DNA from 2 places in the Bradyrhizobium sp. 160 genome. Region 2 is predicted to be linked to the other one. Evidence: riboswitches for the same ligand, from Rfam matches in the RefSeq annotation. Region 2 holds a riboswitch; the other holds the start of a gene.
What was found. Region 2 has a riboswitch for S-adenosylmethionine ahead of IVA98_RS11700 (O-succinylhomoserine sulfhydrylase). Riboswitches for the same ligand answer to the same signal wherever they lie in the genome.
Positions count from the first base shown of each region.

Region 1: linked by a shared signal. The riboswitch ahead of metX (homoserine O-acetyltransferase MetX) and the one ahead of IVA98_RS11700 (O-succinylhomoserine sulfhydrylase) in region 2 are both predicted to bind S-adenosylmethionine.

Region 1 covers NZ_JADPKD010000005.1:52,376-67,703, forward strand. The annotation lists gene IVA98_RS01265 (DUF2125 domain-containing protein) at 1-295, shown strand, start outside; gene IVA98_RS01270 (prephenate/arogenate dehydrogenase family protein) at 405-1,340, opposite strand; gene hisC (histidinol-phosphate transaminase) at 1,337-2,434, opposite strand; gene IVA98_RS01280 (chorismate mutase) at 2,468-3,316, opposite strand; SAM riboswitch at 3,522-3,601, shown strand; gene metX (homoserine O-acetyltransferase MetX) at 3,692-4,894, shown strand; gene metW (methionine biosynthesis protein MetW) at 4,896-5,558, shown strand; gene IVA98_RS01295 (alpha/beta fold hydrolase) at 5,674-6,537, opposite strand; gene IVA98_RS01300 (NlpC/P60 family protein) at 6,735-7,421, shown strand; gene IVA98_RS01305 (MOSC domain-containing protein) at 7,544-8,329, opposite strand; gene clpB (ATP-dependent chaperone ClpB) at 8,568-11,207, shown strand; gene IVA98_RS01315 (hypothetical protein) at 11,287-11,553, opposite strand; gene IVA98_RS01320 (NHL repeat-containing protein) at 11,641-13,272, opposite strand; gene IVA98_RS01325 (M23 family metallopeptidase) at 13,366-15,328, opposite strand, start outside.
Region 2 covers NZ_JADPKD010000028.1:454,217-469,544, forward strand. The annotation lists gene IVA98_RS11690 (SGNH/GDSL hydrolase family protein) at 1-583, shown strand, start outside; gene IVA98_RS11695 (SGNH/GDSL hydrolase family protein) at 596-1,582, shown strand; gene IVA98_RS11700 (O-succinylhomoserine sulfhydrylase) at 1,649-2,836, opposite strand; SAM riboswitch at 2,910-2,989, opposite strand; gene IVA98_RS11705 (2'-deoxycytidine 5'-triphosphate deaminase) at 3,070-4,206, shown strand; gene IVA98_RS11710 (PAS domain S-box protein) at 4,387-4,800, shown strand; gene IVA98_RS11715 (hypothetical protein) at 4,905-5,963, shown strand; gene IVA98_RS11720 (MATE family efflux transporter) at 6,127-7,572, shown strand; gene IVA98_RS11725 (hypothetical protein) at 7,569-8,033, opposite strand; gene IVA98_RS11730 (SRPBCC family protein) at 8,134-8,535, opposite strand; gene IVA98_RS11735 (VOC family protein) at 8,776-9,135, opposite strand; gene IVA98_RS11740 (helix-turn-helix transcriptional regulator) at 9,193-10,032, opposite strand; gene IVA98_RS11745 (methylated-DNA--[protein]-cysteine S-methyltransferase) at 10,042-10,620, opposite strand; tRNA gene IVA98_RS11750 (tRNA-Gly) at 10,792-10,865, shown strand; gene IVA98_RS11755 (alpha/beta fold hydrolase) at 10,870-11,223, opposite strand; gene IVA98_RS11760 (alpha/beta fold hydrolase) at 11,202-11,921, opposite strand; gene IVA98_RS11765 (helix-turn-helix domain-containing protein) at 12,099-12,680, shown strand; gene IVA98_RS11770 (GNAT family N-acetyltransferase) at 12,718-13,182, shown strand; gene IVA98_RS11775 (DUF1003 domain-containing protein) at 13,214-13,744, opposite strand; gene IVA98_RS11780 (LacI family DNA-binding transcriptional regulator) at 13,855-14,898, shown strand; gene xylB (xylulokinase) at 14,980-15,328, shown strand, end outside.

The DNA of each region.
Region 1 (15,328 bases), on a different contig from region 2:
CGGCATCGACAAGATACTGGAGGAGGGCGTACCGCAGGCAACGCTCGACCGCGTCGCGCCCGGCGTGAAGTCGCAGGATCTCAACAATCTCTTCGGCGCGCTCGACCGCGCCGTTCCGGGGCTCGGCAAGGTCATCAAGCAGAACGCCAATGCCGGCGTCGCCGCCGGCATCAATTCGATCGGCACCGAGAGCACGCTCGAGGGCAAGAAGGCGAGAAGCTTTCCGCTGAAATTCGTCGACGGCGCCGTGCTGCTCGGTCCGGTCAAGGTCGGCCAGATCCCGCCGCTGTATTGACTCGCCGTCATTCCGGAGCATTTGCGAAGCGAATGAACCCGGAATCTCGAGCCGCAATCTCGAGATTCCGGGTTCGCGCTTCGCGCGCCCCGGAATGACGGGAGTGAAGTTACGGCTTCTTCAGCGCAGCGTGCGGCCGGCCGAAATCGGGCGCGGCCGAATCCTGGCCGATCTCGACGATGCCGCGGCGGATGGCGCGGGTGCGGGTGAAGTGGTCGAACAGAGCTTCGCCGTCGCCGCGGCGGATCGCGCGGGTGAGCTTGGCGAGGTCCTCGGTGAAGGTGCCGAGCATCTCCAGCACGGCCTCCTTGTTGGCGAGGAAGACGTCGCGCCACATCGTCGGGTCGGACGCGGCGATCCGGGTGAAATCGCGAAAGCCGCCGGCGGAGAATTTGATCACCTCGGATTCCGTCACCTGCGCCAGCTCGTCGGCCGTGCCGACGATGGTGTAGGCGATCAGATGCGGCAGATGGCTGGTGATCGCGAGCACGAGATCATGATGATCCGGCGTCATGATTTCGACCTTGGCGCCCATCGCCGCCCAGAACGCGCGCAGGCGATCGGTGGCAGCAGCATCGACGCCTTCCGGTGGCGTGAGGATGCACCAGCGGTTGATGAAGAGCTCGGCAAAGCCCGAATCCGGACCGGAATGCTCGGTGCCCGCGACCGGATGCGCCGGCACGAAATGAACGCCCTGCGGCAGATGCGGGGCCATGTCCCTGACCACCGCGCCCTTGACCGAGCCGACGTCGGAGATGATTGCACCCGGCTTGAGATGCGCGGCGATCTCCCGCGCGACCTCGCCACAGGCGCCGACGGGAATGCAGAGGATGACGAGATCGGCATCCTTCACCGCTTCCGCGTTGGTCGCCACGACGTGGTCGACGATGCCGAGCTCGGCGACCCGCGCGCGCGTCTTTTCCGAGCGCGCGGTGGTGACGATCTCACTCACCAAGCCCTGGAGCTTCGCAGCGCGCGCGATCGAGCCGCCGATCAGGCCAAAGCCGATCAGCGCGACGCGCTGGAAGTGCGCCTGCGCGCTCATTTGCCGCCCATGAAGTCGCGCAAGGCCTCGACCACGAGGCGGTTGGCCTCCTCGGTGCCGATAGTCATGCGCAGCGCATGCGGCAGGCCGTAATTCTTCAGCGCGCGCAGCACCAGGCCCCGCTCGGTGAGGAAGGCGTCGGCATCATCCGCGGTCTTGCCCTTGTCGGTCGGGAAGTGGATCAGCACGAAATTGGCGACGCTCGGCGTCACCTTCAGCCCGATCTTGCCGATCTCCTCGGTCAGCCGGTTGCGCCAGGTCTCGGTGAACTGCTTCGACATCGCCTGGTGCGCGGTGTCCTCGATCGCGGCGACCGCGGCATACATCGCCGGCGTCGACACGTTGAAGGGACCGCGGATGCGGTTGACTGCGTCGATGATGTGCTCGGGGCCGAACATCCAGCCGATGCGCAGCGCCGCAAGTCCGTGGATCTTGGAGAAGGTGTGCGTTACCACCGTGTTCTCGGTGGTGGCGACGAGCTCGATTCCCATCTCGTAATCGTTGCGCGAGACGTAGTCGCAATAGGCGGCGTCCAGCACCAGCAGCACCTGCGAGGGCAGGCCGGCGCGCAGGCGCTTGACCTCATCGAACGGCAGATAGGTGCCGGTCGGGTTGTTGGGATTGGCGAGCCAGACCAGTTTTGTCCGCGGTGTCACGGCCTCGAGGATGGCGTCGACGTCGGCGGTGAAGTTGGTTTCGGGCGCCACCACGTTCTTGGCCCCGTTCGCCATGGTCGCGATCGGGTAGACCAGGAAGCCGTGGGTGGTCGAGATCGCCTCGTCGCCCTGGCTGAGATAAGTGTGCGCGAGCAGATTGAGGATCTCATCGGAGCCGGCGCCGCAGATGATGCGGTTGGGGTCGAGGCCGAAGCTGCGGCCGATCGCTTCGCGCAGCACGCGCGAGGTGCCTTCCGGATAATCCTCCAGATGATCCGCCACGCGCTTGAACGCCTCGATCGCCTTCGGCGAGGGCCCGAACGGCGTCTCGTTGGCCGAGAGCTTGAACACCTTGCGGCCCGGCTCCGGCACCGGGCTCTTGCCGGGCGTGTAGGGCGCAATATCGAGAATGCCGGGATTCGGCACGGGGCGGGACATCTTCAACTCCGGATTGGCGGGACGGCTCGCGACTTACGATTTCGGCCCGGTCGGGGGCACCGTATAGCGCGTTGCGTGGCTGCCGACGAGGGCCGTGGAGCGCACCGAGGCCCCCGCCTCGATCAGGGCAGCCCTGATCTTGTCGATGCTGGTCGCGCTCGTGACCGAGACCAGCAGGGCGGCGCCGTCGAAGGCGGTATCGGGCACCGCCACGATTTCGGCAAGCGGCGACAGGGCGCGCGCGACCTCGGCGTTCCAGCCCGATACGCGCACGCTGAAGGTCTCGACCTCAGTCACCAGCGCGCTGTCGGCGACGCGCGAGATCGCGAACACCGGCAGTGCAGCCGGATGGTCGGCGCGCTCGACGAACGGCATCCGCGCGATGATCTTGGGCGCGCCGGTCTCTTCCAGCTCCAGCCACCACGGCGTGCGGCTCGAGGTCGCCGAGACCAGCGCCAGGTCGCCCTTCGACTTCGCCACCGCCTCGACCGCGGCCTGCGCGCTGAAATGCGCGATGTAGGGCACGGTGAAGCCGAAATGGAAGCGCGCGGAATCGCGCATCGCCGGCTCGCTCACCGAGATGTCGGCATGCACGGAGAACGGCGCCTGCACATAGGTGAAGGTCGAGATGATGACGCGCCAGATGCTCTCGACCGTGTCGAGCGGCAGGATGCCGCGATGACGCTGGACGAGGTCGCGCATCATGGCGGCCTCGCGCGCCGGCCGGAATGCGGAGCCGACCTCCTGGGTCTGCTTCACCTCGATCAGGCGGTGGATGATGTCGCCGCGCTGCATCAGGAGGCGATGCATGCCCTCGTCGATCGCGTCGATCTCCTTGCGCAATTCCTGAAGCGATGGCGGCGCGGGCGGACGTTGGGACATGACTGACAACGGCTGTTCAGAGGCGTTCCAATGCGGATCGGTCAGTGCCGTCACCGCTGCGGTCGATGTCCTGATTAGGCAGGATAGGCCGCGAAAGCAAAGAGAAATGCTAGGAGAAGCTGGGCCTTTTCAGGCGACGTATCAGGGACGAATGGGGTTAATCCGGACCGCGGCTTGACGAAGACCGCTCCAAACAGTAAGTTTTTGCCTGTTCCGTGGTCATTTGAGCCGGCCGGCTTGCAGCCACGTTAAAAAACTCGCTAAACAGGCCGGGGACGCTTCCGATCCCGGCCGAACCTATCGTTCAGGCCGGGTTTTTTATGGCCTGATGTCACTGCGGTCGTAAGTCTGATCGCAAACGAGGTCGATGCTCAGATGGGTAGCGTCAAGTCGATTCCGAGTCCCGCGATCAGCGCCGACGATCGATCGCACGAGGTAGATCATCCGAGTTCGCAGGTTGTGCATTTCGGCGCCGATCAGCCGCTGCGGCTCGATTGCGGCGTCGATCTCTCCCCGTTCCAGATCGCCTACCAGACCTATGGCGAGCTGAACGCCGATCGCTCCAACGCCATTCTGGTTTGCCATGCGCTGACCGGTGACCAGCATGTCGCCAACGTGCATCCGGTCACCGGCAAGCCCGGCTGGTGGGAGACGCTGGTCGGCCCCGGCCGTCCGCTTGATCCTCAACACTACTTCATCATCTGCTCCAACGTGATCGGCGGCTGCATGGGCTCGACCGGGCCGGCTTCGATCAATCCCGCGACGGGCAAGGTCTGGGGCCTCGATTTCCCCGTCATCACCATTCCCGACATGGTACGGGCGCAGGCGATGCTGATCGACCGGCTCGGCATCGACACGTTGTTCGCGGTGGTGGGCGGCTCGATGGGAGGCATGCAGGTGCTGCAATGGACCGCGGCCTATCCTGCCCGCGTGTACTCCGCGCTGGCGATTGCGTGCTCGACGCGGCACTCGGCGCAGAACATCGCCTTCCACGAGCTCGGCCGCCAGGCCGTGATGGCCGATCCCGATTGGCACAATGGCGGCTATGCCGACCATGGCATCCACCCGCATCGCGGCCTCGCGGTGGCACGGATGGCGGCGCACATCACCTATCTCTCAGACGCCGCGCTGCACCGAAAATTCGGCCGCCGCATGCAGGACCGTGAGCTGCCGACCTTTTCGTTTGACGCCGACTTTCAGGTCGAGTCCTATTTGCGCTATCAGGGCTCGTCCTTCGTCGAGCGCTTCGATGCCAATTCCTATCTCTATCTGACGCGCGCGATGGATTATTTCGACATCGCCGCCGATCATGGTGGCGTGCTGGCAAAGGCGTTCGTGGGCATCAAGACCCGCTTCTGCGTGGTCTCCTTCACCAGCGACTGGCTGTTCCCGACATCGGAATCGCGCGCGCTGGTGCACGCGCTGAATGCGTCGAGCGCGCGGGTGTCGTTCGCCGAAATCGAGACCGATCGCGGCCACGACGCCTTCCTGCTCGACGTCCCCGAATTCTTCGACATCTCGCGGGCCTTCCTGCAATCCGCGGGCAAGGCCCGCGGTCTCAACGGCAAAGGTGGCTAAGATGTCGGTACAGGAGGTGCTGCCGCTGAACGGCGTTGCGACGGGGCCGTCCGGTCAGTTTCGCGCCGATCATCTGCTCGTTGCCGACATGGTCAAGCCCGGCTCGAAGGTGCTCGACGTCGGCTGCGGCGAGGGCGATCTGCTCCAGCTGCTGGAAACGCGTGGCATCGACGGCCGCGGCATCGAGCTGTCGCGCGAGGGCGTCAACCGCTGCGTCGCCAAGGGGCTCGCGGTGGTGCAGGGCGATGCCGATACCGACCTCGTCAACTATCCCGACGACGCCTTCGATTACGTGATCCTGTCGCAGACGCTGCAGGCGACGCGGCAGCCGCGGGTGGTGCTGGAGAACCTGCTGCGCATCGGCCGCCGCGCCATCGTGTCGTTTCCGAATTTCGGCTTCTGGAAGATGCGGCTCCAGCTCCTGATCGGCGGCCACATGCCGCGCACGGAGAATCTGCCGGCAACCTGGTACGACACCGCCAATATCCACTTCTGCACCATCAAGGATTTTGTCGAGCTCTGCGACGAGATCAACGTCAAGATGGAGCGCTCGGTCGCGCTCGACCTCTACGGCCGCCCGGTGCCGCTGAACCTGCCCTGGTGGGTGTGGAACATGTTCGGCGAGCAGGGCGTGTTCCTGCTGAGCAGAGGCGAGGGGAAGTAGTCTCTGTCCGTCATTCCGGGGCGCGCGAAGCGCGAGCCCGGAATCCATCGTGCAACAGCGACCGCGGCCCGATGGATTCCGGGCCTGCGCCTTTCGGCGCATCCCGGAATGACAGCTAATGCGCCGCCAGCGACCTCGGATCGCGCACCGGCCAGCGGCCCGCTTCCACCAGCGTGACGAACCGCTCCACGCTCTCGTTGAATAGCGCCGGCTCTTCGAGGTTGAGGACGTGGCCCGACTTCGGAAACATCGCGAGCCCTGCGGCCGGAAGATGCTTCTTCAGGAACAGGCTCGGTCCGACGCACGGATCGTCCTCGTCGCCACAGATGATCAGCGCCGGCGTTGCAACGCCTCTGATCGCATCCGTCATAGTATAGATCGAGGGACGGCCGCCCTGGAAGCCGCGCATCGTGCGCGCCGATCCCTTGGCATCGTGGCGAGCAAGGGCAGCGTAGAAATCGGCGTGGCCGCGCGGGTCCTTCACCAGGAAGGGAATCCGGCTCGGCGCCTCGCGCGTGACCTTTGCGACCTCGGCGGAGCCGAGCGTCTCGAACTGCTCGGCGTTGGCGCGGCACTGCCTGCGCCAGGCGTCGAGATTCTCGATCTCGGAGCCCGAGCCGACGCCGGCCAGCGTCATCGACAATGCGCGCTGTGGCGCATTAAGCCCGATCTGAAGCGACGAGTAGGCCCCCATCGACAGGCCGACGAGATGGGCGCGCTCGATCCTGAGGTGATCGAGCACCGCGAGCGCGTCGGTGTAGAAATGCGTGTAGGTGTAGGCCTCGCCATCGGGCACGTCGGACGGCGTGTAGCCGCGCGCAGAATAAGTGATGCAGCGATGGCCGCGCGAGAAGTAGCGCATCTGCGGCTCCCAATTGGTGTAGTCGGCCGCGAACTCGTGCAGGAAGATGATCGGCGTACCGGCGCCGGCTTCCTCGAAATACAGACGGCAATCATCCTTCGTCACGGCGTAAGGCATGCGGTTCTCCCTGAGAGTGCTGCGGCATTGGAATGCCGTTCTGCAGTTCACGCATGAGGGTTCTAGCACCGTTAACCTCCGCGCAAAATCTCCCGGGACGTGTCTTGATCTCGCCACATCGGGATTCTGATACGCAAAGTAGATGTCGGCCGCGCACGGGCCGATCGGGGAAGTGGGGGTGTAACGAAGGATGAAGAATGTTCGAGTTGTTTGCGTCTCGCCTGTCGCGTTGTGTTGTCGCGCTGGCGCTCTTCTTCGCGACGGTCGTCGCGTTCGTTTCTCCGGCCTCAGCGCGGCCGCATCATCGTCATAGCGCAGAGCGGCACGCTTACGTGCACCACGCCAGACATCATCACAACCGCCACCATGCCCGCAGCTCGCGCTTCGAGCGCAGCGCGGCGCGATTGCAGGCGAGCGGATTCGCCAACATTCAGGCGAGCTATGATCCGAACGCCAATAGCGGCGGCATGGCCACTAATGGAATAGCCCCTAGCGGCTTGGCCAATAACGCCATGAGCAGCGGCGGTTTCGGCGGCGGATCGGGCCTCGTGTCCGAGGCGCGCCGCTATCTCGGCGGCAATCCCACCGGACGCGGCAGCCTGTGGTGCGCGCGCTTCATGAACATGGTGCTGCAACATACCGGGCATCAGGGCACGGGCTCCGATATGGCGAGTTCGTTCGCGCGCTATGGCACGCGCATCTCCGGTCCGCAGGTCGGCGCCATCGCGGTGATGTCGCGCGGCGGCCGCGGCGGCCATGTCGGGATCATCAGCGGCATCGATGCGCGGGGTAATCCGATCATGATCTCCGGCAACAATGGCAACCGCGTCCGCGAGGCGCCGGTCTCGCGCGGCAAGATCTATGCGTATGTGATGCCGAACTAACGATGGAGCCGAGGGTGGGCAAAGGCGCGAAGCGCCGTGCCCACCAGCGGTGCGTCAACATTCGAAAACGGAAGTGGTGGGCACGCTTCGCTTTGGCCACCCTACGGCAGCGAAGGGTTCGCTCACACCAGTCTCGGCTCTTCCACCGCGACCGCATCGCCGACGCCGATCTCGCCGCCTTCGATCACCTCGGCATAGATGCCGCAATCCATGTGGCCGAGATGGCGCGAGAGCGCCGGCGGGATCTCGAGGTCGCGCTTGGCGGTCACCGGGTCGACGTTGGTCGCCGGGCAGCGCTTGATGCGCTTGACCACCTTCAGCCGCGCCTGCCCGATCGCGAGCGTCTGGTCGACGAGGTCGAGCTCGGACCAAGCCGGCCAACCTCGGACATAGAGATTGGCGCGGAAACGCAGGGGGTGGACGGCGGCGCCGAGCATGGTCTCGAGGGCGCGGACGCTGTCGAGATTGATGATGGACACGACCTTGCGGGCGACGTCGGAGAAGCTGTGGTCGCGGCCGGACAGGACCTTGGGCGGGCCCTTCAGTTCCGGCTGAAAGTTCTCGCTGAAATAGCTCTCGATGGCGGCGCGCCCGGCAGCGGTCTCGAGATCGCCGCTGGCGACGATCTGGCCGTCCTTGCGGATGGTCAGGCGATTGGTCGCGTCCTCGAACCAGCTGTCGAGGGAGGCCAGTCGCTCATTGCGCGCCAGCATCAGAAACTGGATTTTCGGCTTCCACTGGGGCGCCTCGGGATCGAACCCGCTCGGCCCGTTCTCAATGGCGTAGCGGCGGTCGGCGGGCAGGGTCTGGCCGCTCCGCAACACGACGCGGGTCAGGTGTTCCGGCGTCAGGCCCTTGATCGGGTAGCGGTAGAGGCCGGTAATCTCGGCGGTGCGGCTGGCTATCATGCCGCTACTTAGGGGATTCGGCAGGCCCGCGCCAAGCGGCCCGTGAGCGCACGAAATTGTGAACGCGCCTCTTCCGCATCAGCGACCCGCTTCCCACATTTGCCTCAGGTCGGCGGCACCGCCGGCAGAACACGACTGTTACCGGTTGAAACGTCAATACGGTGATCGGAAACCCAATGAAGATGCCGTCTGGAGTGCCTTTGAGGGCTCCGAGGGCAGGCCGAGGGATAGAAAAGACATGAATATCGAGAAGTACACCGAACGCTCCAGGGGCTTCATCCAATCCGCGCAGTCGCTTGCGATGCGCGAGGGGCACCAGCAGTTTTCCACCCTGCATGTGCTGAAGGTCCTGCTGGACGACACTGAAGGGCTGGCTGCCGGTCTGATCGAGCGCGCCGGCGGCAATTCGCGTGCAATCCTGAAGGCGACCGAGGACGCGCTGAACAGGGTACCGAAGGTCTCCGGCGGCGGCGCTGGCCAGATCTATCTCGCGCCCGAGCTCGCCCGCACCTTCGATGCGGCCGAGAAGGCCGGCGAGAAGGCCGGCGACAGTTTTGTCACCGTCGAGCGGCTGCTGCTCGGTCTGGCGCTGGAGAAGACCAGCGAGGCCGGCACGATCCTCAATAAGGGCGGTGTCACCCCGCAAAATCTCAATGCGGCCATTGAAGCGCTGCGCAAGGGCCGCACCGCGGACAGCGCGACCGCCGAGAATGCCTACGACGCGCTGAAGAAATATGCCCGCGACCTCACCCAGGCGGCGCGCGACGGCAAGCTCGACCCGGTCATCGGCCGTGACGAGGAGATTCGCCGCACCATCCAGGTGCTGTCGCGCCGGACCAAGAACAATCCCGTGCTGATCGGTGAGCCCGGCGTCGGCAAGACCGCCATCGCCGAGGGCTTGGCGCTGCGCATCGTCAATGGCGATGTGCCCGACAGCCTCAAGGACAAGAAGTTGCTTGCGCTCGACTTGGGCGCCCTGATCGCCGGCGCGAAGTATCGTGGTGAATTCGAGGAGCGGCTGAAGGCCGTGCTCCAGGAAGTCACCGCGAGCGAGGGCACCTACGTCCTGTTCATCGATGAGATGCACACGCTGATCGGCGCCGGCAAGGGCGATGGCGCGATGGACGCCTCCAACCTGCTCAAGCCGGCGCTCGCCCGCGGCGAGCTGCACTGCATCGGCGCGACCACGCTCGACGAGTACCAGAAGCACGTCGAGAAGGATGCGGCGCTGGCGCGGCGCTTCCAGCCGATCTTCATCAGCGAGCCGTCGGTCGAGGATACCATCTCGATCCTGCGCGGCTTGAAGGACAAGTACGAGCAGCACCATGGCGTACGGATCACCGATTCGGCGCTTGTGGCGTCCGCGACCCTGTCCAACCGCTACATCACCGACCGCTTCCTGCCCGACAAGGCCATTGACCTCATGGACGAGGCCGCGGCGCGGCTGAAGATGCAGGTCGATTCCAAGCCCGAAGAGTTGGACTCGCTCGACCGCGAGATCATCCGGCTCAAGATCGAGCAGGAGGCGCTGAAGAAGGAAAGCGATGCCGGCTCCAAGTCCCGGCTCCAGACGCTGGAGAAGGACCTTGCCGAGCTCGAGGAGAAGTCTGCGGCACTGACGGCGCGCTGGAGCGCGGAGAAGAGCAAGCTCTCCGATGCCCAGAAGCTGAAGGCCGAGCTCGACGGCCTGCGAGTCGAGCTGGCCAACGCCCAGCGGCGCGGCGAATTCCAGAAGGCCGGCGAGCTGGCCTATGGAAGGATCCCGGAGCTGGAGAAGAAGCTCGCGGAGATCGAGGCCAAGGAGAACGCCGGCGAGATGATGGAGGAGGCGGTCACCGCCAACCACATCGCGCAGGTGGTCTCGCGCTGGACCGGCGTGCCCGTCGACAAGATGCTGGAAGGCGAGAAGGAGAAGCTCCTGAAGATGGAGGATCAGCTCGGCAAGCGCGTCGTCGGCCAGGCCGAAGCCGTGCGTGCGGTCGCAACCGCCGTGCGCCGCTCGCGCGCAGGCCTGCAGGACCCGAACCGGCCGACCGGCTCGTTCATGTTCTTGGGCCCCACCGGCGTCGGCAAGACCGAGCTGACCAAGGCGCTTGCCGAGTACCTGTTCAACGACGAGACCGCGATGGTCCGCCTCGACATGTCCGAATACATGGAGAAGCACTCGGTCTCGCGGCTGATCGGCGCGCCTCCGGGCTATGTCGGCTATGACGAGGGCGGCGCGCTCACCGAAGCGGTGCGGCGCCGGCCCTATCAGGTGGTGCTGTTCGACGAGATCGAGAAGGCGCATCCCGACGTGTTCAACGTCCTGCTCCAGGTGCTCGACGATGGCCGCCTGACCGATGGCCAGGGCCGCACGGTCGACTTCCGCAACACGCTGATCATCATGACCTCGAACCTCGGTTCGGAATTTCTGGTCAACCAGCCGGAAGGCGAGGACACCTCGGCCGTGCGCGAGCAGGTGATGGGAATGGTGCGTGGGCATTTCCGCCCCGAATTCCTCAACCGCGTCGACGAGATCATCCTGTTCCACCGCTTGCAGAAGAGCGAGATGGGCCGGATCGTCGAGATCCAGTTCGCGCGGCTGCAGAAGCTCCTCAGCGATCGCAAGATCGTGCTGACGCTCGATGCCGCAGGCCGCGACTGGCTTGCTGCCAAAGGCTGGGATCCCGCCTACGGCGCACGGCCGCTGAAGCGGGTGATTCAGCGCTATCTCCAGGACCCGCTCGCCGAGATGATCCTGGCCGGCGAGATCAGCGACGGCGACAGGGTTGCGATCTCGTCCGAGGGCAACGTGCTGACCTTCAACGGCAAGGCGCCGCAAACCGCGGAGATCGCCCAGTTCGAGGCCCCGGTGCCGAAGCGGAAGCTGAACTGAGCGTATCTGCCGCCTGAAGCAACAGGACGCCCCGGAGAGATCTATCTTTCCGGGGCGAATTCGTCGGTTGGCTTGCTGGCTAGCTGAGCGCGGACGCGGAGCCGGGAGCGGCGGGGCCTTGCTCCTCGTCGTCCTCCTCGAGCTCCGAGAGAATATCCACCAGCTCGCGCACCCGGCCCTGCGCCAGCGGCCGCAAGTCGTTGATCATCGGCTCGTCATTGGCGAGCCAGGCCTGGGCTTCGGCGAGTTCCTCGGCCGTCGCGCCGGTCCCGATGATCTGGGCAATGGTGACGTCATCGGCCCGGTCCACGGCCTTGACGACATCGTCACGTGAGAGGCGCGTCATGGGCGATCCTCCTGCTGGTACGCTTCCGTCAGCGTCTAACCGGGAACCCGAGCCTGGGTTCCGCGGTCAGCTCTTGTTCGGCGATTGCTACTTCTTCACCGCCTTGTAGATCGCATTCTCCACGTCCGAGGTGAAGTAAATGACGCCGCTCGCACCGACCGCGACGCCCGTCGGGATATGCGTCGGCAGGCCGCCGGGTGCGCCTGTCAGGCCGATCGGAAGATTGGCCGCGATCTCCGTCACCTTGCCGGTCTCCGGCGCGATCTCGACCAATCGTTTGGCGCCGACTTCCGCCACGATCAGCTTGCCGTCGCTGGCGCGCGCAATGCCTTCGGGCATTTTCAGCTCCTTGGCGAGCACGGTCTTTGCGCCGTTCTTGTCGATCCGGGAGACGGCGCCGGAGAAGGCCTCGGTGACATAGACTTCGCCAGCCGATCCGCCGACGAGACCCACCGGTCCCTCGAGATCGCCGATCAGCGTGGCGCGATCCTGGCCATGCTCACCGCTCACCTTGACCAGCGATTTGGTGCCGAGCTCGGCCACCAGAATGCTGCCGTCCGCGAGCACAATCGCGTCATGCGGGGCCTTGAAACCGTGCAGCATGTCCCGCGTGGCGCCGGTCTTGCCGTCGATCACCTGCACCGTGCCGGTGAACCAGCTCGACAGGACCACGTCGTTGCCCTTCGCAGTCGCGCTCATCGGATATTCGAGAGTGACGCCGGCGGCGTGCATGCGCGCCTTCTCGGTGACCTCGCCGGTGGCACCGTCGACCGTACGATAGGCGAACACGTCGGCGACATGGATGGTATCCTTGCCATTGTCCGAGGTGACGCCGATGCCGCCGGGCAGGGCCAGCTTGCCGATGATAATTTGCTTGGCCTGGCCGGTCGCCGGATCGACCTCCTGGATGCCGTTATCGGCCATGTTGGAGACGTAGATGCGGTCCTTGCCGTCGATCGCGAGATTGTCCAACGACGGCTTCAGTTGCGCGACCATGGTCTTGGCGCCGGACTTCGGATCGACCCGGACGAGCTGGCCGAGCGCGGTGTCGACGACAAAGAGGTTGCCTTTGGAATCGAAATTCACCGCGGCCGGAACCTTGAAGCCATCGGCGACGACGGTCAGCTCGGCCTTGTCGACGTCGACTTTTGCGACCTGTCCCTTGAACCAGAGCGGACCGTAGAGCTTGTCGCCGGGACCGAACTCGAAGCCGTTGAGGCCGCCCATCTTCTCCATGATCTGGCGCGGCGGCTTGATGCCCTCGACGTCGATCTCGTAGAGCGTGTCGCCGAGGAAGACGGTGGTGGCGTAGAGCCTGCCGTCCTTGCGGAAGGCGAGCGAGTTGATACCGGGAAGGCCGGAAGCAAGCTTCTTGATCGGGCCATCACCCTTGCGGGCATAGAGATCGCCGGCGAGGAAACCGGTCCAGGCCATGGTGCCGTCGGGCGCGAACGCGATGTCGTCGGCCATTCCGATCGGCGCGGGGATCGCGATCTTGGCCGTGCCGCCTGCGATGTCGACCTCGTAGAGCGCGGCGCCGGCGACACTGCCGGCAAACAGATGGCCGGCCTTGTCGATGCCGAGCCCGTGGACGCCGTGGAATGCGGAGCCCGGGACGAGCTTGGTGACCTCCCAGGTTGCCGGCAAGGTCTCAGCCGATGCACTCGTGATGGAGAAAACTGCAGCAACCAGGGCTGCGCAGGCGAGCCTGTTCTTCATGGCGAGACCTCCCTTTTTCGGAAAGTATTCGCCCGTCGAGCGGCTTTGGCAAACGAAACTTGACGTTGTGAGGTGGCGCGCGGCCGCGCCGATTTAGCGGTTCGTCACCTGCAACGGTCCGCCGGTCGCATCCGACATCCTCGCGATGGCGCCGCCGCGGCCGCTCATCATGCCGTCGAGCCGGTCGCGCTCTTTCTCGAAGCTCGCCAGCATCGGGCCCTCCAGCGAGCGCCCGCGCGGCAGCTTTACCCGCATCGGATCGACGAAGCGTCCGTTGACCAGGATCTCGTAGTGAACGTGCGGGCCGGTCGACAGGCCGGATGAGCCGACGAAGCCGATCACCTGGCCCTGCCGCACCTTCTTGCCGACTTCCATGCCCTTGGCGAAGGCCGACATGTGGCCGTAGGCGGTCTCGTAGCCGTTGGCGTGCTTGATGCGGATGTACTTGCCGTAGCCGCCCTCGGGGCCGGCCTTCTCGATCATGCCGTTGCCGGAGGCGAAGATCGGCGTGCCGTAGGTGGTGGCCCAGTCGACGCCGGTGTGCATCTTCACGTAGCCGAGGATCGGATGGCGGCGGCCGCCGAAGCCGGAGCGCATGATGGCGTTGTTGACGGGCTTCCTGACCAGGAACTTCTTCGCGCTCTTGCCGGTCTCGTCGTAGTAGTCGACGACGCCGTCGTCGGGGCTCTGGTAGCGGTAATATTTCTTGGTCTCGCCGCCGACGGTGAGCGAAGCGAACAGCACCTCGTTCTTCTCGCTCGCGGTCACGCCCTCGTCCTCGCCGGCGTAGAACACGTCGAAGGAATCGCCTGGCTGCACCTTGCGCTGAAAATCGACGTCGTAGGAGTAGATCTTGATCATGTCGTCGATGACAGGCATCGGCACCTTGTTGCGCATCGCGGTCTCGTAGATGCTCTGATAGAGCCGCACGCCGGAGCCGTCATCGTCGTCATCGTCGTCGCTGTTGGCGCTGGCCGCAGCGTCGGTGACGGTGTTCATGCTGGAGACGTCAACCGCGACGTATTTGCCGAGATCGGACAGCGCCGCGATCGCCTCGACCATGGTGTCATTGGCGACGACGACGCGGTAGGGCTGCAGGCGCGCGCCGGGGCTTGCGGGCGCCATCAGGATGCGGAGCTTCTCGCCTTCCTTCAGACCACCGTCGCGGCCGCGCGGACCGAGCGTTGCGGTGATCGCCTTGATCTCGTCGGCGGTGGCGCCGAGATCGCGCAGCACGCCAGCGACGCTGTCGCCCTTCTTGACCATGTGGACGCGTTCGCCGTTGGGATTGCCGCCGGTGATCTGCTCCTTGGTCTTGGGCAGCAGCGTGACGTTTTCCGGCACCACGCGCGTCTCGAAGCCGGCATAGGGATCGGACGGCGATACTTCGGTGGCATAGGCCATCTTGATGTCGGAGGCGCCGGTCGCGCCGGAGACGTCGGCGGCGGCATTGGCGAGCGAGGCGTAGCGCACCCCGCCATTGCCGCGCCAATTGGCGGCATCGCGCACCCGCATCAGGATGTCGTCGAGCGCCACCACCGCGGAAATCTTGGCCTTCGGCAGCACAGGCGACAGGTCCTTGGTGACGAAGGAGACCTCGGCGTCGGGCTCGACGGCTTCGGGATTGTTCGGGTCGTCGGAGGCGGTCTTCGGATCGGAGCCGACGTCGGTGAGCATGCGCTGGGCGTTGAACGGCGGAATCTTCGCCGACAGATCGCTCGTCGTCATCGACAGATTGCCGGCGATGCGGACGAACGGGCGCACCCGCATCACGTCGCGGTTGCCGACGCGGGCGACCGTGGAGACGCGGACGATGTTGCGCGAAGCCGTGGATTCGCTTGGCGGCGGCAGGCGGTCGCTCTTGTGCAGCGTGGCGGCGCGATCGGCTGCGCCGAATGCACCGCGCAGCGCGCCTTCGACCCGCTCCGGCACTTTGGCGAAGGTCATCTCGCCATCGAGCGACGCAAAAACGGCGCCGCCGATGAGGGCCGCGCCGCAGAGTCCGGTCAGAATCGTCCCGCTGAACCATTGTACCGAGACTCGGCGGCGATCGATC
Region 2 (15,328 bases):
GGTCATCGGAAGCCGCTCAACCACGATTCCATCCTCGGAGAGCAGCTCATATCCGGCACGCATGGAGACGATCCTCAAGGAGAAGCTGCCCGCGTCCGAAGTGGTGCACGTCTCCGTAGAAATACAGAGCAAGAAAACGGCAGGGGAGACCGCGTCCACTTTCGTTAAGCTGATGGAAGCAAAAACGCCTACTTTGGTCATCTGGCAGACCGGGACCGTGGATGCTATCCGATCCATCGATCCCGACGATTTTCGCGGCGCGGTAACAGAAGGGGTTACTGCATTGCAAAAGGCAGGGGCTGACGTCGTCTTGATGAATTTGCAGTACAGTCCGCGCACTGAAACCATGATCGCGGCGCAGCCTTTTCTCGATAATATGCGTGTGGTGGCGCAGGAGCACGACGTCCCGCTGTTCGACCGTTTCGCGATCATGCGACAGTGGAATGATCAGGGCCAGTTCGACTTGTTCAACCCGTCCCGCGGGCCTGAACTGGCGAAACAGGTCCATGATTGCCTTGGCCGGGCGTTGGCACAGTTCGTGATTGATGCTGCCCATCTGGAGCCGGCCCAGCAGCAAAATTGAGGTCTAGTGTTAATGAGTTCTCCCCGCCCTTTTTGCCTGACGTCATGGCTGGCGGTGCCCGCGGCGGCGGCGCTGCTGCTGCTGATGCCCGCTTCGCAGCCGCGCGCGCAGACGCAAGCCGCTCAGGCGACGGCCGCGCAGCCGGCTGATCCCGCTGCCGCACCGCCCTCCCAGACCACCGTCGCCGCGACGTCCCCCGAGCAGCGCGGCGTCACGGCGCGCGCCCTCGACAAGGTGAAGGAAGTCGCAAAGTCGGCCGGCGACATCTTCAGCCGCGTGCCCTGCCTGCCGCCGAAGGGCGGCCCGAAGGCGATGGGCTCGCTGCCGCGTGTCGCAAGCAAGCTCGTCGCCGGCCAGCCCGTCGTCATCGTCGCGTTCGGCTCGTCGTCCACCGCAGGATTCGGTGCGAGCTCGCCGGAGTTCAATTATCCGAACCGTCTCGCCGCACAGCTGCGCCGGCACTATCCGACCGCCGACATCACCGTCATCAATGCCGGCGTCGGTGGCGAGGATGCGCCCGAGATGATGAAGCGCCTCCAGACGCAGGTGATCGACGTGCATCCGGATCTCGTGATCTGGCAGGTCGGCACCAACGCCGTGCTGCGCAACCTCGATCCCGCCGATACCGCAAAGCTGGTCGAGGACGGCATCAGCCGCATCCAGGCCGCCGGCGGCGCCGACATCGTGCTGGTCGATCCGCAATATTCGCCGGCGGTCAACCAGCGCGCCGAGAGCGCCGGCAAGATGGTGAAGCTGCTCGGCAAGGTCGCCGAGCTCCGTCACGTTGGCATCTTCCCGCGCTTCGAGGTGATGCGCGACTGGCACGAGAAACAGGCAATCCCGGTCGAGAGCTTCGTCATCGCCGACGGCCTGCACATGAACGATTGGGGCTACGCCTGCTTCGCCCAGCTCCTCGCCGACGACATCATCCGCTCCGTCGGCCAGATCAAGCTCGGTGTGAACGTGCCCGCTGATGTGCGCACGTATCGGCCGATGTAGGGGCGAATAGGGAATGGCGAATAGCGAATGGGGTCTATTCGCCACTCACTATTCGCCATTCGCCCGTCACGCCTTCTCCAGCGCCGCGGTCAGATCCTCGATCAGATCTTCCGCATGCTCGAGGCCCGCGGAGAAGCGGATGAAGCCCTCGCTGATGCCGAGCGCGGCGCGGTCGTCCGGCTTCAGACGCTGATGCGTCGTAGTGGCCGGATGCGTGACGAGGCTCTTGGCGTCGCCGAGATTGTTCGAGATCTTCGCCAGCTTCAACTCATTGAGCACGCGAAACGCCGCCTGCTTGCCGCCCTTCACCTCGAAACCGACCAGCGTCGAGCCGCCACGCATCTGCTTCTTCACCAGCGCGGCCTGCGGATGATCGGCGCGGCCGGGATAGACCAGCCGCGAGATCTTGGGATGGCTCGCCAGCACCTCGGCAATGCGCGCTGCGGTGTCGGTCTGCGCGCGCACGCGCACGCCCAGCGTTTCCAGGCCCTTGAGCAGGACCCAGGCGTTGAACGGCGAGATCGACGGGCCGGTCTGGCGCATGAAATTGTGGATGTGCTCCGCGATGAAGGCTTCCGAGGACAGGATGATGCCGCCAAGACAGCGGCCCTGGCCGTCGATGTGCTTGGTCGCGGAATAGACCACGACGTCGGCCCCGAGCGCGAGCGGGCTCTGCCAGATCGGGGTTGCGAATACGTTGTCGACGACGAGTCGCGCACCGCCCTTGTGCGCGATCTCGGCGATCGAGGGAATGTCCAGCACATCTAACGTCGGATTGGTCGGGCTCTCCAGGAAGAACGTCTTGGTGTTCGGCTTGAGGGCGCGCTGCCATTGGTCGAGGTCGAGGCCGTCGACCAGCGTGGTCTCGATGCCGTAGCGCGGCAGCAGATCCTGCACCACATAGAGGCACGAGCCGAACAGCGCGCGCGACGCCACCACATGATCGCCCGCCTTCAGGGGCGCCAGGATCGCCGTCGTCACCGCGGCCATGCCGGTTGCCGCCGAGCGAGCGGCTTCGGCGCCTTCGAGTTCGATCATGCGGCGCTCGAACATCGCGACGGTCGGATTGGAATAGCGCGAATAGATGAAGCCGGGGTCCTCGCCCTTGAACCGCGCCTCGCACTCCTCGGCGCTGTTGTAGACGTACCCTTGCGTCAGGAACAGCGCCTCCGACGTCTCGCCATATTGCGAGCGCAGGGTGCCGGAATGGACCAGGCGGGTTTCGGGACGGTAAGTGGCAGGCGACTTCGACATAGGACCTCCGACATGACCATTCGAGCAAAAATGGTCACAAAAAAACCGGCCTGGATATCTCCACGGGCCGGGATCACAGAGGTCCCCGGCCTGTTTAGCGACTTATTTAACGTGGCTGCAAGCCGGCCGGCTCAAATCACCACGGGATAAGTGATGCTCATATTCCGCAATGCCCTTTCCGTCAAGGCGTCCATCGGATAGCCGTAAAAGGCTAGTATTTCCCGTATCTCGGGATGCGTTTGCCCCTTGATGAGGACCCCCGGTTGACGTTCACGGTCGCTGCCGATGCCAATGGTATCCTGCCTGACCGCATGATTGCGGCGATGGCAGAGGCGGGGCTGATCCTGCCCGCCTACGACTTCGTCGAAAGCCAGATCCAGCCGGCGAGCCTCGATCTGCGCCTCGGCGACATCGCCTATCGCGTCCGCGCCAGCTTCCTGCCCGGTCCCGGCGCCACCGTCGCCGAGCGCATTGACGAATTGAAGCTGCACGAGTTCAGTCTTGCCGACGGCGCGGTGCTCGAGACCAACTGCGTCTACATCGTGCCGCTGCTGGAGAGCCTCGCGCTCCCGCCGGAAATCGTCGCGGCCGCGAATCCCAAGAGCTCGACCGGCCGGCTCGACGTCTTCACCCGCGTGATCGCCGACGGGACCCGCCGCTTCGACATGATCGGCGCCGGTTATCACGGCCCGCTCTATGCCGAGATCAGCCCGAAGACGTTTCCGGTGCTGGTGCGCGAGGGCTCGCGTCTGTCGCAGGTGCGCTTCCGCACCGGTGACGCCATCCTCAATGCCGACGAACTCGATGGCTTGCATGCGACCGAGCGCCTCGTCGACATCGACGATGCCGACCTGGCCGGCGGCGTCGCCGTCTCGGTCGACCTCTCCGGCGAGAAGGCCAACGGCTTCGTCGGTTACCGCGCCAAGCGCCACACCGGCGTCGTCGACGTCGACCGTCGCTCCGGCTATGCGGTGGAAGATTTTTGGGAGCCGATGTCGGCCCGTCCCGATGGCAGCCTGATCCTCGATCCCGGCGAGTTCTACATCCTGGCCTCGAAAGAGGCCGTGCAGGTTCCGCCCGATTACGCCGCGGAGATGGTGCCGTTCGATCCCTTGGTCGGCGAATTCCGCGTGCATTATGCCGGGTTCTTCGATCCCGGCTTCGGCTATGCCGGTGCCGGCGGGCAAGGCGCGCGCGCCGTGCTGGAGGTGCGCTCGCGCGAGGTGCCCTTCATCCTCGAGCATGGCCAGATCGTCGGCCGCCTCGTCTACGAGAAGATGCTGGCGCGTCCCGATGCGATGTACGGCCAGCGCATCGGCTCGAACTACCAGGCGCAGGGGCTGAAGCTGAGCAAGCATTTCCGGGTGTAGCGCTAGTCCCACGCTCCGCTGTCATGCCCCGGCTTGTCGGGGGCATCCAGTACTCTGCGGCGGTAGTTCGTTTCAAAAATGTCCGCCGCGGAGTACTGGATCGCCCGATCAAGTCGGGCGATGACACCGAGTATGTGTCAGGATGCGGGCCGAGATCCGGGCTACATGCGAGGTGGTGTCATGAGCAATCCATCCCAACTTGACGCGAGAATCATCGACGACGTCGCGGACGCGCTGATCTATTCGGATCGCTCCGGCACGATCACGCGCTGGAATCGGGCATCGGCCGCCTTGTTCGGTTTCTCCGCCGCGGAGGCGCTCGGCCAGAACCTCGATCTGATCATTCCCGAGCATCTGCGCGCCGCGCACTGGAAAGGCTTCGAGGCTGCGCTGGCCAGCGGCACGATGAAGCTTGCAGGCAAGCCGACATTGACCCGCGCGCTGCACAAGAGCGGGCGCAAGCTCTACATTGAGATGACCTTTGCGCTAGTACGGAATGCTGGCGCAGCCGTGCTCGGATCGGTCGCGATGGCGCGCGACGTGACGGAGCGCATTGAGCGCGAGCGCGCGGCCAAGGCTGCGCAAAATTCGTGATGCGGAATTGACGGGCCGTCGTGCAGGGCGGCCTGCATGCGTGGCATGTTGCCTGTCACCCGGTGCAGTGACACATTCGATCAAAACAATGATCGGGAGCGAACATGACCGCCATATCAGACACAGCGCAGGAAGCCCAATGGAAACGCTGGCGCGCGGTCGCCGATCTCTATCACGCCTACTTCACCGGCCTGATCCTCACCGTGGTCACGCGGCGCGGCACGGCGGATGCCGCTGAATTCGTCTTCCGCGTGTTCCGCCGCCAGCAGCAGGAGCGCTTCCTGCCTGGCTTGCAAAAGCTCGGCCTCCGTCATCTGCCGCCGGCGGTGGCTGCCGCGCAATATCACTATCTCTCCAACTGGATCGGCGGCGTGCATGTCGAATACATGTATGAGAGCGACACCAAGGCCTGGATCCGCTACCCGCCGCCGCGCTGGATCTGGAGGGGCACCGCAATCTGCGGCGTGCCCGGCGAAGTCTCTCGCGCGATGCTGCGTGGCTGGCACGCCAACAACGGCGTAGCGCTCGGCGATCTCCGCCTCGGCTTCGTCTGCACCAAGCAGAGCGTCGACGGCCAGGATGGGCTCGAAGGCTATTATCATCAATACGACCATCCGCTCGATCTCGACCAGCGCCTGGTGTTCGCGCGGCATCTGGAGGCCCCTACGTTCGATGCGAAGACCGCGCCGGCTTTGCCGGTGACGAGCTGGCCGAAACCGCGGCTCGAGAAAGCCTATCGCAACTACGCCATGGAATATGTCCGCACCGCCGCGCCCGTGATGGTGCAGCTGTTCGGCCCCGAGGACGCCGGCTATCTCCTGCATCTCACCGGCAAGCTGATCGGCATGCAATATTTCGACGAGGTCGCGGCGGCGCTGGCGATGGGCCGCGGCCGCGGTGGTGCGGGCGAATTCGCATCGTTCCTGAGCGCGCTGTTTGCCGCGCAGGACGATGCCGCCGAGACCTCGCAATCCGAAGGCGCCTTTGCAATCCATCAGCGGAGCTGGAAGCTGATGGACGATGTCGCCGACTATCACCCCACCTGCGCCAAGGTGCTGGAAGGATTGTTCGAGGGCCTCGCTGCAGGATGCGGAAGAAACATAGGCGTGCGCATGCGGACCGCGAAGGGCGGCCGCCCGCCGCTGGTCTGGACGATTGAATAGGCGAGGGTGACAAGCCGCTGCCGCAGGGCACGCCTGCACCTGACGCAGGAGGAATCGGCGCCCGCCATGCTAACAAGCCCTGCCGCGCCCTGCGCGCGAATAGATTTATTGGCACACCTGTTTATTGCCGCGCCGCAAATGGCGCTCGTGTCCGGGAGAAGACATGTCCGACATCGCCGAAATCCCGGTCGATGAACAGGAGCGCCCGCTGCCGCCGCCTCCGCGTCCCGTCAGGAGCGCGCTGACCGACGGTCCGATTCTGCGCACCCTGCTTGGGCTCGCTTGGCCGAACGTGATCGGGTTGTCGGCCGGCATGTGCGTGGTGATCGCCGAGACCTCCTATGTCGGCCGGCTCGGCGTCGAGGCGCTGGCCGCGATGGCGCTGGTGTTTCCGACCGTGATCCTGACCATGACGATGTCGGGCGGCGCCATGGGCGGCGCGGTGGCCTCCGCCATCGCGCGTGCGCTGGGCGCCGGGGATCGCGAGCGCGCCGGAAACCTCGCCGTGCACGCGATTCTGATCGGCATCAGTTTCGGTCTCGTCTTCATGCTGGGCATGCTGATCTTCGGGCCGCGCCTGCTGGAATTGCTCGGCGGCCGTGGCAATGTGCTGACCCACGCCATCGCCTACACGCAGGTGTTTTTCGGCGGCGCGGTGCTGCCCTGGCTGCTCAACACCCTGGCGGGCGTCCTGCGCGGCACCGGCAACATGAAGCTGCCGTCGCTGTTGATCCTCAACTCGGCGGTCTGGCAGATCGTGCTGGGGGGCACGCTGGGCCTTGGGCTCGGGCCGGTGCCGCAGCTCGGCATGCGCGGCGTCGCGGCCGGCGCGCTGATCGCCTATTGCATGAACATCGGCGTGATGGGCTGGTACCTGTTCTCCGGCCGCGCCCGAATCGTCCTGAAGCTGCGCGGCCTGCGCATCCAATGGGCGATGTTTTTCGACATCCTGAAGGTCGGCGCCATCGCCTGCTTCTCGCCGTTGCAATCGGTGCTGACGATCTCGATCTTCACTCACATGCTGGCGCAGTTCGGCACCGCGATCCTCGCCGGCTACGGTATCGGCGCGCGGCTGGAATTCCTGCTGACCTCGATCGCATTCTCGTTCGGCATCGCCTGTGTGCCGATGGTCGGGATGGCGATCGGCGCGGGCCGCATCGCGCGCGCCCGGCGCATCGCCTGGATCGCCAGTGCTGCGGCTTTCGTGGCAGTCGGCGCGCCGGCATGCCTCGTTGCGATCTTCCCCGATCTCTGGGTCAACATCTTCACCGACAGCGTGGCCGTGCGTGCGGCGAGCCATCAATATCTCTCGACGGTCGGACCGTTCTACGCCTTCTTCGGCCTCGCAACGACGATGTATTTCTCCTCGCAGGGCGCCGCCAAGGTGATCGGGCCGGTGCTGGCGCAGACCGCGCGATTGATCTACATCGCCGCTTGTGGCTGGTGGCTGTCGGCCCACGACGCCAGCGCGCAGAGCTTCTTCTGGCTCGCCGCAAGCTCGATGGTCGTGCTCGGCCTGCTGTCGTGCTCCAGCGTGGTGCTGACCCGCTGGGGACCGCGCAAGACGAAACCTGCGATCAGGCCAGCTCTGTCAGCTGTTGCCGACTAGCGATGCCTGTGGCGGCGATGGCCGCCGCCGGCATTGGCGAGCCGCATCAATTGCGGGATCATCGCCATCATGTCTCCGCCTCCGGCGCCACCGAGCATGCCCATAATGTCGCCGCTGCCCATACTGCCGATCCCGACTGGCATATAGCCGCCGCTCATCGGCGTGTAGCCGCCGTAGTTCGGCGCACCGAAGCCTCCGCCACCCATCATGCCACCAAGCCCGCCGCCGTTCTCCATCATGCGACTCATCATCGGGCCCATGGTCTGCATCAGCATGGCGAAGCGGCGCTTGCCCATCTTCGCCTTCATCATCTCCAGCATTGGCGCCATCTGGGTCATCATGTCCTCGCCGCCGGCACCGCCACCAAAACCCGCAAGCTGCGCCTTCGCCGGCGTGCTCGCGACGGAAAACAACAGCAGCACGGCGGCCGCCTGGCAGATCACCTTGTCCGCACCTCTCATGGCATGCTCCTCGCGTGCGCGGCTCCGCCGGGAGAGCGGAGCCAACCGGACGCACGTCGCCATGGTTACGGCTGGCGAGGGCGGATCGCTGTGAGAAAGGTCACGCCGCGGCGGGCGGAAAGGCCTTGTGCAACGCGATCACGGCTTCGCTGGTCTGCCCCTGAACATAGGACGCAAGCTCGTTCGGCAACATGTCGATGGTCCAGACCAGACGGCACCTCGTCTCGCCCTCGGCGATCACCTGCACGCAGGCGCTGTAGTGCTTCAGCCGCTCGTTGTTGATCGCATAGACCAGCCGTCGCCGCGCGTCGTCGCAATCGACCAGCACCTCGCGTGCCACCGAACCGTTGGCAAAGGTGACGATGCGCGCATCGCCGTCGAGGTTGCAGGCGGTGACGAAGCCCGGCACCAGCCGCTGATGCAGCGCGCCGAAGTCGCGCACGGCGTCCCAGACGTCGCGCGCGGAGGCGGGAAGGGGAATGTCATTGTGGATGGAGGCCATGGGGATTCCTATTTCCTATAATGTGGAGAGGCGGGCGATAGGGCCGTCATCGCCCGACTTGATCGGGCAATCCAGTATTCCAGAGACCGACGTGATAGGATCGCGAAGCCGCGGCGTACTGGATGACCCGGTCCCGGCTCCGCCAACGCTACGCCGGGGCCTCAAGGGCGCTCGGCCGCCGAAGCTTTAGCGAAGGCGGCAAGCCGGGGCATGACGGCTTGTAGCGAGGCGCGAGCACGCTCACGCACAAACCGCCTCGACATTGTTGCCATCAGGGTCGATCAAAAACGCCGCATAATAGGTCGGGCTGTAATCCTTGCGTGGGCCGGCGCCGCCATTGTCGCGACCGCCGCTCTTCAGCCCTTCGCTGTGGAACGCCTTGACCGCGTCGTGATCCTTGGCGCGGAAGGCGATATGCGCGCCATCGGCCTTGCGTCCCTTGTTCAGGTGCAGCCACAGCGCCGGCTCGCCCTTCGGCCCGAAGCCGGCATAGCCGTCGCCGCTTGAGCACAGGATATAGCCGAGCGGCGCCAGCACTGCGCTGTAGAAGCGCGTGGCGGCATCGAGGTCGGCAACGCGCAATCCGATGTGGTCGTACATGATCGTCTCCATTTGCACTGCGCGCCGCTTGATGGCGCGCGCCGGAGACGAACCTAGTCAGTTGAGGGCAAGCTGCTCTTGGAGAATCTTGCGCTCCCCCTTCGAGGCCTGCCGGAACTTGGTCGGGGATACGCCGGCGGCGCGATGGAAGGTGCGGACGAAGTTGGAGAGATCGCCAAAGCCGACGTCATAGGCGATGTCGGTGACCGCGGTATCGTCCTCGGTGAGCAGCCGCGCGGCATGTCGCAAGCGCGAGCGCACCAGATATTGATGCGGGGTGACGCCGAGCACCGCCGAGAACAGCCGGAGAAAATGAAACGGGCTGAGGCCGGTCTGCTTTGCTGCCTGCTCGAGGTCGAGCTCGGATTGCGAGTTCTCGTCGATCCACAGCGCGGCTTCCACCGCGCGCCGGCGGTCGCGCGCGGTGGGCGGCGCCGGCTTGCGCGTCTTGCCTGAGACGACCTCAATGAAGCGGCCGGCCAGGATTTGGCCGACTTCGTCGAGGCCGAGATCGCTGTTGCCATCTGCCGCCGTCTGGGCCAGCTCGCCCAGCACCATCAGCTCGGGCAGCGGCGGCGTCGCGCCGACGTGCCAGACCTCACGCCGCCCGCCGAGAGTCTCGACCAGGTCCTCGCTCAGGAAGAACGAAAGGCAGATATCGCCGCACACGTGCTCATGCGTGCAGGTGTATTCCTCGCCGGGCGTGCCGACCAGCATTGATCCCGCCACCAGTTCGAAGAAGCCGGCGCGGCAATGGCAGCCGAAGCTGCCGGAGCGGACATAGGCGATGGAATGCCCGGTGCGGCATTCTGCAAAGGGTGTGTCCTCCGGTCCCGCATCGCAGCGAAATTCGGAGACCGTCATCGATGGCGTCGTCAGCAGCGTGGTCGCGTCCATGCCGCCTATCTAGGTGGGAACGCGTGGCGGGGCAACCGGCAGCAGCACCTCGAACAGCGTCTTGCTGGCGATGGGATGGGCGCCCTCGAGCGCCAGCAGCCGTCGCTTGGAGATCACGCCGGCGTAGGGCGAGCGCCGGTCGGTGTAATTGCTGGCCTCCAGCACCCGGTGGCAGGGGACGATCAGCATGAACGGATTTTTCGCGATCGCCTGCGCCACCGAATGCGCGGCACCGGAGGCGCCCAGCGCCTTGGCAATCTCGTGATAAGTGCGCGTGTCCCCGCGCGGAATGGTGCAGGCGTATTCGTAGACGCGCCGGTTGAAACCGGGCACGCCGCCGGCGTCCAGGCTGACGTTGGAAAAATCGGGGTCGCTGCCCTGCAGCAGACCCACGATGCCCTCGATTGCAAGCTCGGCGTTTTTGGACGGCCGTTGCTCACGCGCCTCGGGATGGAGCGCAAAAATCCGGCGTCGGGTGTCGATCTCCCGCGCCTCCGGCAATTGCACGGCGACCACGCCGGTGCTGCTCCAGACGATGCCGCAGCGCCCTATGGCCGTGTCGAAGATCGCGTAACCACGCCCCACCATGCACACGCCCCACTCAGTGCACGTCTCCCCAGACACGAAATCATAACACCGCCACAATCCGGCGCACCTGGAATCTTGCCAAACCGTTAAGAAGCGTCAGGTTGCCTGCGCCAAAGCGCTTGGCGCGCGGCGCTGTCTCGGCTAATCAGGAGGTGCGCGAAGCACCCGCGCGCGGGCGTAGTTCAATGGTAGAACGGCAGCTTCCCAAGCTGCATACGAGGGTTCGATTCCCTTCGCCCGCTCCAGGCTTCAGTTCGGCAGGCTTCGCAGGAATTCCACGATCGCCGCGTTCACCTCCGCCGGCCGCTCCTGCTGCGTCCAATGTCCGCAGCCCGGCAGCATCTTGATCTCGCGCAGCTGCGGCACCCATTGTCTCATGTTGGCGAGATGCTCGGCGGCACCGGGAAAGGCAATGACCATGTCACGATCGCCGGCGATGAAGAGTGAGGGCACGGTCACCTTCACCCCCTCGAAGGCCGCCATCAGCTCCCAGTTGCGATCGATGTTACGGTAATAGTTGAGCGGCCCGCGAAACCCACTGCGGGCAAATTCGACGCCGTAATGGTCGAGGTCGGCGACGCTCAGCCATGAGGGGAGCGGCACCTGCACCTTCGGCAACATGCCATCCTTGCGCGAGACCATCCCGACGCCGACGGTCCTGCCGGCACGCTCGGCATTGGCGCGGATCGCCGCCGCCCCTTCGCCGGAACCGCCGAAGAGCATGGCGCCGAGCGTTGCGCGCGGATCGCCGCCGCCCCTTCGCCGGAACCGCCGAAGAGCATGGCGCCGAGCGTTGCGCGCGGATCCCGTTCGAACTCCGCTTCGGCGACACCGGGCTCTTGAAAGTACAGCTGATAGAACTGCGCATCCGCTGTCCGCGGCATGACGCTGGTCGGCCGCACGGGACTGCGCGGGCGATAGGGTACGCTGAGAATGGCAGCGGCACGGAAGCGATCGGGACGCAGGCGCGCCGTGTGCCAGGCGATTGTCGCGCCCCAATCATGCCCGACGATCACGGCGTCCTTCGCCTCGAACGCGTCGAGCACGCCGACGAGATCGCCGACCATGTGCAAGATCGTATACTGGTCGATCGCTTCGGGCCGGTCGCTCTTGCCATAGCCGCGCATGTCGGGCGCAACAGCGCGGTAGCCGGCCGCTGCCAGCGCGTCGAGCTGGTGGCGCCAGGAGTACCAGCCTTCCGGAAAGCCGTGGCAGAGCAGCACCATTGGCCCATCGCCCTGCTCGGCGACGTTGAGGCTGATACCGTTGGCCTTGATCGTCCGCTGCGTCGGCTCGCCCACGTCGCCTCCCGGTCGTGATTATGGGAAGCATCCTAATCGGGTGTCCTGGCTGCGCAAAGATTCTAATATATTGGACTGGCGCTCCCCGCATTCGCCTCTCGCCCGGCTTAGGTTGGTCGAGGCGGCATGCGGTCCTTGCACTGGGCAATGTTTGGATGAAGGCCGGGGCTGAAAAAAATGGACCAGCAGAAACTCGATCGCGCGATCGGCCGCCGCCTGAAGACGCTGCGGACCCAGGCCGGCATGACGTTGAACGAACTGGCGGCTCGGTCCGGCGTCAGCCGGGCCATGATCGGGCGGGTGGAGCGGGCGCAGAGCAGTGCGACGGCTGCGCTGCTCGGAAAACTCTGCGCAGCGCTCGACGTGTCGCTCAGCGATGTCGTTGCGCTGGCCGAGAAGCCGCCCGAGCGCTTGGTGCGACTTGCCGATCAGCCGCATTGGCGCGATCCCGACAGCGGCTATCGAAGGCGCCACGCCTCGCCGACCGATGCGGCGAGCGGGATCGAGATCATCGTCGTCGACCTGCCGGCCGGCGCGCGGGTGCCATACAGTCCCTGGGGCCGCAACGCGTTCACCCAACAGCTGTTGATGCTGGAGGGCGCCATCGCCGTGCATATCGACGCCAAGGCGGTGCGGTTGCGCGAGGGCGATTGTCTGGATTTCGACGTGATGCGCGCGGTGATTTTCGAGAACGAGACCCGGCAGGATGCGCGCTACGTTGTCATCACGCGGCGCGGCGCTTCCTACGGCAAGATGTGAGGGCACCGATGCGAGACCCTGGAGTGAGGCCCTGACGATGCACATCCGCCCCGGCGACACCTTTGATCCCCGCGTCATCGCGCTGCTCGATCACCACGTCACGGCGGCGCGGGCGCAGACCGCGCCCGGTAGCGCCCATGCACTTGATCTCTCCGGTCTTCGTGGACCCGACATCGCATTCTGGACCGGCTGGGACGGCGAGACACTGGTCGCCACCGGCGCGCTGAAGACGCTTTCGGCCGACCACGGCGAGGTGAAGTCGATGCACACGCTGCAGACCACGCGCCGGCGCGGCTTCGGCGGCCAGATGCTCCGCCACATCATCAGTGAAGCCCGCATGCGCGGCATGACGCGGCTCAGCCTGGAGACCGGCTCCTGGGATTATTTCAAACCCGCGCACGCCCTCTACCAGGCCCACGGCTTCGTCGCCTGCGGTCCATTCGAAGGCTATGTCGAGGATCCCAACAGCCTGTTCCTGACGCTGGATCTAACCACCAGCTGAGCCTGCCGACTGGCGCAAGGTGCATGCAGCCTCAACTTCTTCGCGTCTCCTCGATCTTGTCGAGCACGCGTTCGGGGGCGATGTCCCGGGCCGCTTCCTCCAGATCGCGCTTCGAGTCAGGTTTGACGTCGAGCCGCTCGGCGATCTGCGTGAGCAGGCGGGCAACCTTGGTCAGTTCATGCTCGGCGAGCAGGCTGATCTGGAGGTCGAGATCGGCGCGCTTGTCCGCGGCGGCGGTCATGCGGTTCTGCGAGATCAGCACGAAGGTGGAGAGGAAAATCGCTTCCACCGAGGCGATCATCGCCAGCACCACAAAACTCTCGTCCCAGGCCCGGATCCCTGGCAGCCAATTCAGGTTGGCGATGATCCAGAAACCAAATATGGCCAGGTGGAGATAAACAAACGGCATGCTGCCGGTGAAGGCCGTGATCGCGTCGGCGAGTTTTTCCTGGCCCGTCGCAGCCCGCTGCTCCCCACGCCGCCGCGCGACCAGCGCCTTGATGTTGCGCTCGAGCGTCGGGCTCAGGCCCTCGCCGGGATCATGGGTGATGTCGTTACGCACGCGGCGGCAACGGCCAAGTGAAGGTCCTGTTCCTGGGAGGAGGGAGCCAAATGATTATCGTCCATCAAAATGAGTTGCGTACCTCAAAACACCTCTGCTAGCCTTCAGCCATGGCCGAGACGCTCACCCCGACTGCGCTGACGCTGAAGGATATCGCCCGCGAGGCCGGCGTCAGCCTCGCCACGGTCGACCGCGTCCTCCACAACCGCCCGGGCGTGCGCCCGGACACGGTGCGGCGCGTCAAGGCGGCGATCGAGCGCAATTCGTTCCAGCCGCACGTTGCCGCCGCCGAGCTCGCCCGCAGCCGCGCCCGGCGCTTCGCTTTCGTGATGCCGTCCGGCTCGAACCCGTTCATGCAGCAGATCGAAGCCTATCTCGGCGAAATGTCGGCCTGGCTGTCGGCCCGCCGCCTCAGCGTCGAGATGGTGGCGACCGACGTCTTCGACCCCTCCGCGCTCGCAGGCACGCTGGAGGCGCTATCGGGCGATTACGATGGCATCGCCGTGGTGGCGCTGGACCATCCGGGTGTCCGCGCCGCCATCAACGATCTCGTCGATGCCGGCGCCAAGGTGGTGACGCTGGTCTCGGACGTGCCGTCCTCGCGCCGCCATCATTATGTCGGCATCGACAACATCGCTGCGGGTCGCACCGCCGGCGCGCTGGTCGGGCGGCTGGTCGGCCAGAGGTTCGGCAAGGTCGCGATCGTCGCGGGCTCGCAGGGCCTGCGCGACCACGCCGAGCGCATCTTCGGCTTCAACCAGGTGATGGCGACGGAATTCCCGGATCTCAGCGTGCTGCCGGTGCTGGAAGGGCGCGACGAGGACGAGCGTTCGGAGCAAGTATTGGCGCGGCTGTTCGGCAGGCATGCTGACATTGTCGGCCTTTATAACGTCGGCGCCGGCACGCAAGGCGTCGCCAAGGCTTTGACCGATGCCGGCCGCGATAAGCAAGTGGTGTTCGTCGGGCATGACGTCACCGCGTTGACACGGCGGCTGCTGTTGCAGGGCGTGATGGATGCGGCGATCTCGCAGAACCCGGGCCATGAGGCGCGTGCTGCCGTGCGCGTTCTGCTCGCGCTCGCCCGCGGCGAGCCGATCTTGCGCGAACAGGAGAAGATCAGGATCGACATCGTGATGCGGGACAATCTGCCCTAGTGGCAGCTGGATTTCAAAATGGTCGGCAGCGGTGAATGCGACGTCAAGCTCGCGCACCGCGACAGGTAAAGGGAGGATGGCGTGTATCTCGGACTAGACATCGGCACGTCCGGTGTGAAAGCGGTGCTCGTGAGCGAAGCCGGCGCGATTGTCGCGACGGCCGCGCGCGAGCTTGCGCTGTCGCACCCGGCGCCGCTGTGGTCCGAGCAGGATCCGGACGCCTGGGTCGATGCGGCGATCGGCGCGGTGGACGATCTCGCCGCCCGCCATCCGCGCGAGGTCGCGCGGGTCGCCGGCATCGGGCTGTCGGGCCAAATGCACGGCGCGACGCTGCTTGGCGAGGATGGGCGGCCGCTGCGTTCCGCGATTCTCTGGAACGACGGCCGCTCGCACGCCGAATGCGCCATGCTGGAGCGGCGCTGTCCGTCGT